2 regions of the Dermabacter vaginalis genome follow, and region 1 is predicted to be linked to the other one. Evidence: predicted binding sites of a transcription regulator. Region 1 holds the regulator's gene; the other holds the start of a gene.
The links. Region 1 encodes HrcA, which represses chaperone genes, less so after heat shock. Its sites were predicted from a motif close to TTNGCACTCGNNNNNNNCGAGTGCNAA; they were not measured.
Positions count from the first base shown of each region.

Region 2: groL (chaperonin GroEL) is a predicted target of HrcA. The motif match lies at 3,456-3,482, and genes of this name have one in related genera.

Region 1 is NZ_CP012117.1:1,127,573-1,133,134, forward strand. Features, by position in the region: gene hemW (radical SAM family heme chaperone HemW) at 1-246, shown strand, start outside; gene DAD186_RS04820 (DUF3097 domain-containing protein) at 751-1,632, opposite strand; gene hrcA (heat-inducible transcriptional repressor HrcA) at 1,758-2,786, shown strand; gene dnaJ (molecular chaperone DnaJ) at 2,820-3,971, shown strand; gene DAD186_RS04835 (16S rRNA (uracil(1498)-N(3))-methyltransferase) at 3,968-4,759, shown strand; gene DAD186_RS04840 (HIT domain-containing protein) at 4,884-5,234, shown strand; gene DAD186_RS04845 (PhoH family protein) at 5,237-5,562, shown strand, end outside.
Region 2 is NZ_CP012117.1:352,891-358,452, reverse strand. Features, by position in the region: gene DAD186_RS01445 (Rib/alpha-like domain-containing protein) at 1-655, shown strand, start outside; partial or broken gene DAD186_RS11275 (hypothetical protein) at 1,042-1,095, shown strand; gene DAD186_RS01435 (DUF4298 domain-containing protein) at 1,234-1,590, shown strand; gene groL (chaperonin GroEL) at 1,662-3,296, opposite strand; gene DAD186_RS01425 (LytR C-terminal domain-containing protein) at 3,592-4,251, opposite strand; gene DAD186_RS01420 (DUF3263 domain-containing protein) at 4,325-4,561, opposite strand; gene DAD186_RS01415 (uracil-DNA glycosylase) at 4,598-5,290, shown strand; gene DAD186_RS01410 (TetR/AcrR family transcriptional regulator) at 5,541-5,562, shown strand, end outside.

The DNA of each region.
Region 1 (5,562 bases):
GACGGGTTCGAGAACGTTTCGCCCGAGGATCGCGCGCTCGAGCGCCTCATGCTCGAGATGCGCATCCGCGAGGGTTTTGAGGCGGCGAGCAACCCGCTCACCTCGAGCGATGAGGCACGCGAGGTGCTCGAGCGGCATGTGGCGGCGGGGCGGTTGGATGCGACTGCGTGGGACAACGGGATCGTGAGGCTTTCCGATGCCGGCCGGCTCGTCGCCGATGCCATTACGCGCGATGTTTTGCCTTGAGAGCGCCTTTGGAGCGGCGAAGACTCGAGTGATCCCTACGGTTCATGTTGATCACTTTCGTTGTCCGTTTTCTTATGTCGGGCGACGAATTGTTGAAGAACGGTAAAAATTAGAAAGCCGAGAAGCAGGATCGCCACGATCATCACGACAACAACGAAAATGACCATAAACCACGGGGACCTAAAAATCATGAGATTCCTACGCTTTCGAAAGTCACCGATAACCCGACCTTGCACCTACCTGAACCTATCACGTGGCTTGGATCACGTTTAGTGCAGATGAGGGCCCGGACAGTCGGACGGGCAGTCGTGGCGTCCGTCAGGGCAGTGCATGATGTCTCGGTTGCGGCTTACGGCTGGACCTTGAATGAATACAGAGCACCGCATGGTTTTTGGCAGAAGCGGGGACTCGGCCGCTTAGTCGACGCTTCCGATGGCTCTTAAGCGCGGGCGAGGTAAGCGTCGGATTTGGCCTCGTGCCAAACCCCCACAACCCCTATGCAATTCAGGGAGTGGCGGTGACGAAGTCGATCAGTTCCTCGATACGCCCGCTAAGGGTCGGCTCGACATCCGCGTACGAGCGCACCCGCCCGAGAATCTTCTGCCACCCTTCGGCGATATCCGCCTGCGACTCGGCAGGGAGCCCGAGCGCTCTGAGCGAGCCGACCTTGATGTCTGTTCCCTTGGGGATGTGGGGCCACTTCTCGAGCCCTACGCGAGCGGGTTTGACGGCCTGCCACACGTCCACGTACGGGTGGCCGAGGATCAGCACATGCTCCCGCATGCCCTTCTCCCGCATCACGGATTCGGCGATCCGCGTTTCTTTCGAACCGGGAACGAGATGATCAACGAGGATCCCGAGCCTGCGGCCTGGGCCCGGCCGGAAAGCCCGAACGCGCTCGAGAAGATTATCGGCGCCATCGAGCATTTCGACAGCAACGCCCTCGATACGCAGGTCATGCCCCCACACCTTCTCCACGAGTTCCGCATCGTGCTTGCCTTCCACCCAAATCCGCGAGCCCCGCGCCACGCGGGCACGCACCCCTTCAACGTAGGTTGAGCCCGAGGCGCTGCGTTTAGGGGCCGACGTTTGCCGAGCAGCCGTCGGACCGCCCTTCGTAGGGGGAACGAGGCGGACGGGTTTCCCATCGATCAAAAACCCCGGGCCGAGGCGGAAGGTGCGCAGCCGGTGGTGGCGATCCTCGAGCTCGGCGATGTGGATGCCGCCAGACTTTTCCACGCGCGTAACGGCGCCAACCCAGCCGGTTTGGACATCCTCGACGACGAGCCCGCGCTCGGCGGGGACATCCCTGCTCGCGGGGCGTTTCGGGTGAAAGGCATCCCCGGTACCGGAAAGGACGTCGTGGCCGTAGCGATCGATATTCACGGCGGTTTACGCTACCAGGGGCGTGTTCGCTCACAGGGGATCGCCACACCGTGCGAGGGGCGCGCACTCCGCGTAGTATTGGCACTCGAAGCCCGTGACTGCTAATGCGCGAAAGGATGAGATACATGGATGAGCGCAAGCTCAGCATCCTCGGCGCAATCGTGGAAGATTACGTGGCGACCCGCGAACCCGTGGGCTCGAAGTCACTGCTGGAACGTCACGAGCTAGGCGTGAGCGCCGCGACCGTGCGCAACGACATGTCGGTGCTCGAAGAAGAGGGACTCATCATGCAGCCCCACACCTCGGCGGGGCGCATCCCCACCGATAAGGGCTACCGCGTGTTCGTCGATTACGTCGCGCAGGTCAAGCCCCTTTCAGCGCCCGAGCGTCGCGCAATCCACACGTTCTTCGACGGTGCCCACGACCTCGATGATCTGCTGTCCCGCACGGTGCGTCTGCTCTCGCGCCTCACGAATCAAGTCGCCGTTGTGCAGTACCCCGCGTTGCGCCAGGCTCACGTGCGTCACGTTGAACTCGTGAAGACTTCCGAAACCCTCTTGCTCGTTGTGCTCATCACCGATGCGGGCCGGGTGGATCAGCAAACAATTTCTCTTCAGCACTCGCAGGATGCCGCGTTCTATGAACGCCTGCGCGAGCGCATCAATCGCGTGTGCGCATCGAGGCCCGTGACCTCAGTGGGCGGGGACCTCAATGCACTTCTCGAGGAGGAATCCGCATCAACACGCGCTGCCGCCACCGAAGTGCTCGAGGCGCTCGGCGAACTGCTTGCCTCGCGTCGCGAGGATCGTATGATCGTCGGCGGCGTCTCGAACCTCGCGCGCGGTGAACAGTTCTCGCGCGAAGTTGGCCCCATGCTCGACCTCCTCGAGGAGCAACTCGTGCTTTTGCGACTTCTTGGCGAGATGCATTCGAACTTCGGCGAGGTCGACGTGCTGATCGGCGAGGAGCTCAGTAGCGTTTCCGGTGATGCTCTTCAGCGCGCAGCCCTCGTGGGGAGCGCCTATACCGAAGCGGCTGGTGGCGCTTCGCCGTCTTCACGCATTGCGATCCTCGGCCCTTCGAGCATGGATTACGTGACCTCCATATCTTCCGTGCGCGCCGTCGCCCGGTATATTTCCCGTTTCATCGGTTAAGAACTGCACCCAACTCTCAAGGAACCACACTTCGTGAACGACGATTTTTACGAGATCCTCGGCGTCTCCAAAGACGCCAGCGCGGACGAGATCAAGAAGGCCTACCGCAAGAAGGCCCGCAAACTTCACCCCGACGTGAACCCCGATCCTTCTGCGGCCGATCAAATGAAGAAGGTCTCGCAAGCCTACGAGACGCTCTCCAATCCTGAAAAACGTCGCATGTATGACATGGGCGGGCAGAGCCCGTTCGGCGGCGGTGGTTTCGGTGGCTTCGGTGGGGGAGCGACGTTCGACTTCTCCGACCTGTTTGAGGCGTTCGCGGGCGCGAGTAGCATGGGCGGGCGCGGGCGCGGCCCCATTCCCCGTGAGCGGCGCGGCAACGACATTCTGCGACGCATGACGCTCGAACTCGACGACGTTGTGTTCGGCTCCGAAAAAGAGCTCACGTTCCCGACGGCTGTCACCTGTTCACGCTGCCACGGCAATTGCTGTGAACCGGGAACCGGAACGAAGAAATGCACCGTGTGTAGCGGAAGCGGGCACGTGCAGCGCACCGTGAACTCCCTGCTTGGGCAAATGGTGCAGCTCGCGCCGTGCTCGGCGTGCCAGGGTCACGGCACGACCATCGAGAATCCTTGCGCCGAATGCCAGGGCCACGGCCGTGTGCAAGAAGAGCGCACGATTACCCTGCGCGTTCCCGCGGGCATCGACACGGGACGCCGCATTCAGCTTCGCGGCGAGGGTGAGGCCGGCGAGGCCGGCGGCCCCGCGGGTGATCTGTTCGTCGAAGTGCGTGTCAAGGAGCACGAAATCTTCCACCGTGAGGGCAACGACCTGCTTGCGCGCCTCACGATTTCGATGGTGGCCGCGGCCCTCGGCACGAAGGCCACGCTCACGACCTTTGACGGTGAGCGGGAGGTCGAAATCAAGCCGGGCACCCAGCCGGGCGATGTGATTCGCATGCGGAACCTCGGTGTGACCTCGCTTCGCGGCGATTCGCGTGGCGACATCCTCATCGAAGTAGGCGTCGAGATCCCGAAGAAGCTTTCCGGTTCTGAGCGGGACCTCCTCACACAGTTTGGCGAGATGCGTGGCGAACCGGATCTGCGCGAAGGTGCGAAGAACGCCCAGCACAGCGACGGCGGAGTATTCGCCAAGATCCGCGAAAAGTTCCGCGACCTGTGAGCCTGAAGAACTTCCTTCTCCTCGAAGGCACGCTCGAAGGAGCGAGCACCGGGGCAGCGTTCTCGATCGGTGGGGATGAGGGCCACCACGGGGCGCGCGTCATGCGCTTGCGCTCGGGTGAGCGCATCCTCGTGACCGACGCGAGCGCGCACCAGGCTGAGGCCTCGATCGTGAGCGTGTCGAAATCGAGCTTTGACATCGAGCTCAGCGAAACGCCGCGGCACGAAGAGGCACCAGCGACTCTGCTCGTCCTCGTCCAAGCACTCGCGAAGGGTGGTCGGGACGAATCGGCGATCGAAATGGCGACCGAACTCGGCGTGGACCGAGTGATTCCGTGGCAAGCGGACCGCAGCGTCGTTCAGTGGAAGGGTGTGAAGGAAGAAAAGGGGCGCGAGAAATGGCGCTCGCGCATTATCGCCGCGGTCAAGCAATCGCGCCGCGCACGCATCCCTGCCCTGGAGACCGCTGTGACGAGTGCGGAACTTGTGCCCCTCATCGAGAGTGCGGTTTCTCGTGGGGCCATGGTCCTTGCTCTCCACGAGAGTGCGACCGAAAGGCTCGGTGGAGTGACTCGCGAGCTCGCGATGCGCGCCGCGAACGCGGGAGAAATGCCTGGGGAAGTGTGGGTCCTCGTCGGTCCCGAAGGGGGCATAAGCGACGAGGAGATTCGCCGATTTTCCGCCGCCGGCGCGGCCCCAGTTCTACTCGGGAACGAGATTCTTCGGGCGTCAAGCGCGGGACCAGCGGCTCTTGCCGCACTCTGCTCGGTGATCGGTCGATGGCAGTAGCTCGTTCACAATGACACCCGTGGCCCCAGGTGCACGCTCGAAGGCGTCGGACCCCACACGTGGGCACACCGCTTGCCCACTAGACTGGTGGGGCCAACGCTCTCATGCACCCGAGGAGGAGCCGATGACCACCACCGATCCGAACTGTATCTTCTGCAAGATCGTTGCTGGCGAGATCCCGTCGACCAAGGTCTACGAGGACGCCAACGTCGTGTGCTTCAAGGACCTCGAGCCGAAGGCTCCCGTGCACGTGCTCGCCGTGCCCAAGGAGCACTACTCCAACATCGTGGAACTCTCCGCCAATAAAGACCTGCTCGCCGCGGTCGTCAAGGCCGCGGGCGCCGTTGCGAAGGAACAGGCCCAGGGGGAGTTCCGCTTCATTTTCAACACCGGTGAAAGCGCTGGCCAAAGCGTTTTCCATGTACACGGACATATTCTCGCCGGTACGCCCCAGTCTGAAGGAGACCTCTTCTAACCGTGCAGGAGACCACCGAAATTCTCGAGCGCTACGTCGCGATCCCCGATCACTTGCGCCCCGTCGCCGTCCTCGGCGCAAACGACCAGGCCCTCAACGTCATCGAAAAAATCATGCCGGACATCGACGTGTCGATGCGCGGGCACCAGATCACGTTGCGCGGACCGGAAGGCTCGCTCGATCGCGCAGCCGCGATCATGAACTCCCTTATTGAAATCGCCGCGAGCGGCGAAACCGTGACGGGTGAGGCGGTCCACCGCGCGGCGGAACTCTACGGCGATGATCGACGCCGCGATCAGCACGTGTCGCAGATCCTCAGCCAGTCCGT
Region 2 (5,562 bases), 770 kb from region 1:
CGAGGCTCCGAAGTTCACGGACGAGGAGACCGGCGAAGAGCGCGACATGCCTGAAGGCACCAAGTTCGCTCTGAACGATGGTGAGATCGAGGGCGTGACGATCGATCCGGAGACCGGCGCGATCACCGTTGAGACGACCTTCGCCGCGGTTGAGAACGTCTACGAGGTCCTCGTGACCTACCCCGACGGCTCGAGCGAGGTCGTTGTTGCGACGATCAACGTCATCGACACCCCGGTCGATGGAACCGATGACGGCACCGAAGAGCCCGGCGACGGCACCGAAGAGCCCGGCAACGGCACCGAAGAGCCCGGCAACGGCACCGAAGAGCCCGGCAACGGCACCGAAGAGCCCGGCAACGGCACCGAAGAGCCCGGCAACGGCACCGAAGAGCCCGGCAACGGCACCGAAGAGCCCGGCAACGGCACCGAAGAGCCCGGCGAAGGCACGGAGGAGCCCGGTGACGACGCAGGCGAGCAGCCTGGCGATGCTGGCTCCGACCGCCCGACCAAGCCGATCAAGAAGGTTCCCGCTAAGGGTGGCAGGCACGCCCTCCCGCGTACCGGTGCTGAGACCGGCGGCCTCCTCGCCGCTGCGGCCTCGCTCCTCGCTGGTGGTGCGGCTCTCGTGACTCGCCGCCGCAAGAACGAGCAGTGAGCTCACCCCTCACCGCCGTTCAGTAGCTAAAAACGGTGTGGCCCCCGCTCCTTCGGGAGTGGGGGCCACCCCCGTTAACATCGAGGCATGAGCGAACAAGTGGGCATCATTCGCGTGAGCCACAACGACCCACGCGTTACGGCGCTCCACGCCGAGAAAGACGCCGAACTCGAGCCTCGCTACCGCGCCTACTACGCCGCCCACCCCGAACACCAGGGCCGCAGCGACGAAACCCTCGACCCGGAAACGATCCTCACCGTCCTCCTCGCTGTCCACGGCAACACTGCCGTCGGTACAGTCATGCTTCGCGCACTACCTGACCGTCTCGAGGTCAAACGGCTTATCGTCGGAAAAAATACCGAGGCCAAGGCATCGCCACGGCACTCATGCAGCACATCGAACGGGACGCCGCCGCCCGTGGCGCAACCAAGCTCTACCTCCACACCGGCAGCCTCCAACAAGACGCCATCGCGCTCTACGAGAAAACCGGTTGGCTCCGCCTCCCCCAGCTCTTCGCCCCCTACAAAGACGACGGAACTTCCCAGTGCTACGTCAAACACTCATGCCACACTAAAGCCATGAACATTAACGCCGCTCCCGAAGAGCACACCCCTGAACAAAAGGCCGCCCTCGAACGCCTTTCCGTGGCTCAAGAGAACCTTGTAAAATCCCGCGAAGCCTACGAAAAAGCCGTTGAAGGGCTCGAAGCCATTAAGGCGTACAACGAGGCTATGAAACCCCTCATGGCGTACTACGACAACGGCTGGCTCGCCGATGTCACCACAACCGAGTCGATCTACGAGCGTCCCGAAGCGGCCGGCGAAGATGAAATCTGGGACATGCACGGCGGCCAATTTGAACTCATGCGCGAACTCCTCGCGCTCTCCTCAGGGTTCTTCACCCGCGTGCCCGGCGAAGAGGAGCAGGAAGGCTAACGCCCCCACCGAGGCATAAAGAAACCCTCGCACCACAAATGGTGCGAGGGTTCCTTTTCGCTAAAAGGCGATCACATCATGCCGCCCATGCCTCCCATGGCATCCATGTCGCCGCCAGCGGGAGCCTTCACCGGCTCCGGCTTATCGGCAACGACGGCCTCCGTGGTGAGGAACAGGCCCGCAATCGACGCGGCGTTCTGAAGGGCCGAGCGGGTCACCTTGACCGGGTCGAGCACGCCAGCCTCGATGAGGTTCTGGTACTCGCCGCTCGCAGCGTTGAGGCCCTCGCCCACGGGGAGCTGCTTGACCTTCGACGCCACAACGCCACCCTCAAGGCCAGCGTTCGCGGCGATCTGCTTGAGCGGAGCCTCGATCGCGACCTGCACGATCGACGCGCCCGTCGCCTCGTCACCCTCGAGCGAGAGCGAGGCGAACGCATCCTTGCCAGCCTGGATCAGAGCCACGCCACCACCGGCGACGATGCCCTCTTCGACGGCAGCCTTCGCGTTGCGCACAGCATCCTCGATGCGGTGCTTGCGCTCGTTGAGCTCAACCTCGGTTGCGGCACCCGCCTTGATGACGGCTACGCCGCCAGCGAGCTTCGCGAGGCGCTCCTGGAGCTTCTCGCGGTCGTAATCCGAATCCGAAACCTCGATCTCGCTGCGGATCTGCTTGACGCGGCCGGCGATCTGCTCGCCGTCGCCAGCGCCCTCAACGATCGTCGTCTCGTCCTTCGTCACGACGACCTTGCGGGCACGGCCGAGCACGTTGAGGTCGGCGGTCTCGAGCGAGAGGCCCACCTCTTCCGAGATCACGGTGCCGCCGGTGAGGATCGCCATGTCCTGGAGCATGGCCTTGCGGCGATCGCCGAAGCCGGGGGCCTTCACGGCAACCGACTTGAACACGCCACGCAGCTTGTTGACGACGAGCGCGGGAAGCGCCTCACCGTCGACGTCCTCGGCGATGATCACGAGCGGCTTGTTCGCCTGGATGACCTTGTCGAGAAGCGGCAGCAGATCCTTGAGCTGCGACACCTTCGACGAGGTGAGCAGGATGTACGGGTCCTCAAGAACAGCTTCCTGGCGCTCAGGATCGGTCACAAAGTAGGGCGAGATGAAGCCCTTGTCGAAACGCATGCCCTCGGTGAGCTCGAGCTCGAGGCCAGTCGTGTTCGACTCCTCAACCGTGATAACGCCTTCCTTGCCGACCTTGTCGAGAGCCTCGGCAATAAGTTCGCCGATTGCCGGGTCAGCGGCGGAGATCGCGGCGGTGTTCGCGATCTGCTCCTTGGACTCGATCTCGACGGCCTGCGCGATGAGCTTCTCGCTCACGGCGGCAACAGCCTTGTCGATGCCGCGCTTGAGGGCGATCGGGTTGGCGCCCGCGGCAACGTTGCGGAGGCCTTCCTTCACGAGGGCCTGCGCGAGAACGGTTGCGGTGGTCGTGCCGTCGCCGGCAACGTCGTCTGTCTTCTTCGCGACCTCTTTGACGAGTTCCGCGCCGATCTTCTCGTACGGATCCTCGAGTTCAATTTCCTTCGCGATCGACACGCCATCGTTGGTGATGGTCGGTGCGCCCCAGGACTTTTCGAGGACGACGTTGCGTCCCTTCGGTCCAAGGGTCACCTTCACGGCGTCAGCGAGCTGGTTCATGCCCCGCTCGAGGCCGCGGCGTGCTTCTTCGTCAAATGCGATGAGCTTTGCCATGAGTGGTAACTCCCAAAGTGTATGAGTGTGCTCCAGCCAGGTGCCCGCGACGGACGAGCCTTGCCCTCCCCTTCACGTCTGGGTTGGTGGGGCTCTCACCTCACTGGAATGCTCGCGGCGGCGCGGGTGGCGGTGGGTCCGACGGTTGCCGGAAGCCCGTTGTCACTCACGCCATGCGAGTGCTAAACCATCATAAGCACTCTGAGGCGAAGAGTGCTAACGCTCGCTGGGAATTTCTCTGGGAGCGTGACGGCGAGCCTCACGTCCACCCTTGTGGCGCGCCCTACAGCGAGCTCTACTGACCCTCGTCGCCGCCCTGACCGGCGTTATCAACCTCGGCAAGGTCGCCCGGCTCATCGATGATGACCACCGTGATGTTCGCCTTGTACTTGTCGGTCTTTTCGGCTTCAACACCCACGTACTTCGCGAGAGCTTCGGCGGTGGCCTGATCCTCGTCGTTCTTGTAGTAGACGCCGGCGCTCTTGGAACGCTTACCCGTATCGGTATCGACCTTGGTCCAGCCCTGCTCTTCGAGGGCCTTCTGCCAGCGCCCGGCCATCCCCTGCTTTCGCTTGCCGTTGAGCACGAGCACGGGAGATTCGCGATCGACTTCGGGGGCTGCTTCCTCGGACGGTTTTTCGGTAGCATCCTCGCCGCCGTTATCACCCCGGTCGCCGCCGTTGTCGCTCGCGACCGGCGCATCCTCGCCGGATGCTGCCGGTGCCGACGTCGACGACTCGACCGGAGCCGGAGAATTTTCGCTCCCCTTACCGAGACCAGAGACGGCCCACAGCACGAGCGCAAGCGCCACAAGTGCCGCGACGATCACGATGATCGTCGAAAGATTCCGCTTGAAGAACGGCTCCTCAGCACGGTGCGCGCCGTGGGCGCCCACCTGATCGGCCTCGCGGTCAAACTGGTCCGGTTCGTACGGGTACGTGCTCTGATCTGCCACGAGAACATGCTATCGGCAGTAGCGCACCGAACGCGCGATTGCGCCCGCGGCGCGCCGCACTCCGGTCCTCACGTCAGGAACGCGTACGCCCCAGCAAGCGTCGGACCACACCGGGTGCATACCGCACCGCTGCAGGATCTCGCATGAGCCGCACGAGCCGCGCGTGATAGCGGGCCGGCGTGAGGCCCGTGAGCCGCAAGATGTCGCGTTCCTTCGCGCCCGCACTGCGGTACACGCGTGCCTCGAGGTCGAGGATCGCGCGATCGGTTTCGCTTAGCTGCGGTTTATCGGCCAGTGGCTCATCGGTCATGGATTCAAGTCTAGGCACGCCCCGTACCCTGGGGGCATGAACGAGACCGCGCCACCTCCCCTGACTGCCGTTATGGCCGCCGACTGGGCCGAAGCCCTCGCGAGCGTCGAACCGAACATCCGCCAGATGGGTGCCTTTTTGCGCGCCGAGCTCGCCGCGGGGCGCCACTACCTCCCTTCCGGCGATCGCATCTTTCGCGCCTTCGAAACGCCGCTTGCCGACGTTCGCGTGCTGATCGTTGGCCAAGACCCCTACCCCACACCGGGCCACCCCATTGGGTTGAGCTTCGCCGTCGAACGCCACGTGCACCCGCTGCCGCGGTCACTTCAAAACATTTATCTCGAGCGCGAGGCTGACCTCGGCATCCCGCCGAGCGAACATGGGGACCTGTCGGCGTGGCAAAGCCAGGGCGTCATGCTCCTCAACAGAGCTCTCACAGTTGCACCGGGGGCTCCCGCCTCGCATCGTGGCAAAGGCTGGGAGCAGATCACGATGCGGGCGATCAACGCGCTCATCGAGCGTGGCGGTCCACTCGTCGCAATTCTGTGGGGGCGCGACGCCCGCTCTCTTTCGCCAATGCTCAATGCGGGTGGCGTGGGCACTATCGAGTCGGCACACCCTTCGCCACTGTCGGCGCGCCGCGGGTTCTTTGGGTCACGGCCGTTCTCGCGCGCGAACGCACTGCTCGCCGACCGTGGCGCCGAGCCTGTGGACTGGAGCACGCCGTAACCATCACTACAGGACTCAAACCCGACCCTCGAGAGTGACATCCCTCACCCTCGCAAGGGTCTAGACTTCTACGAAACCGCACCAGCCATTAAAGTTTTGGCAAAACCCCAGGTTAGAGCTCTTAAATGACTGCACTACGCGTGCCGTACGCCGGGACTTTCGGGGTTGCATTCATGGAATTAAGGCCTATAGTTACGAAGTCGTTACAAACCGGACCCGCCAACACCGCACCCGATTGGAGTCCATGGGCATGAATACTCCCCGCCACCACG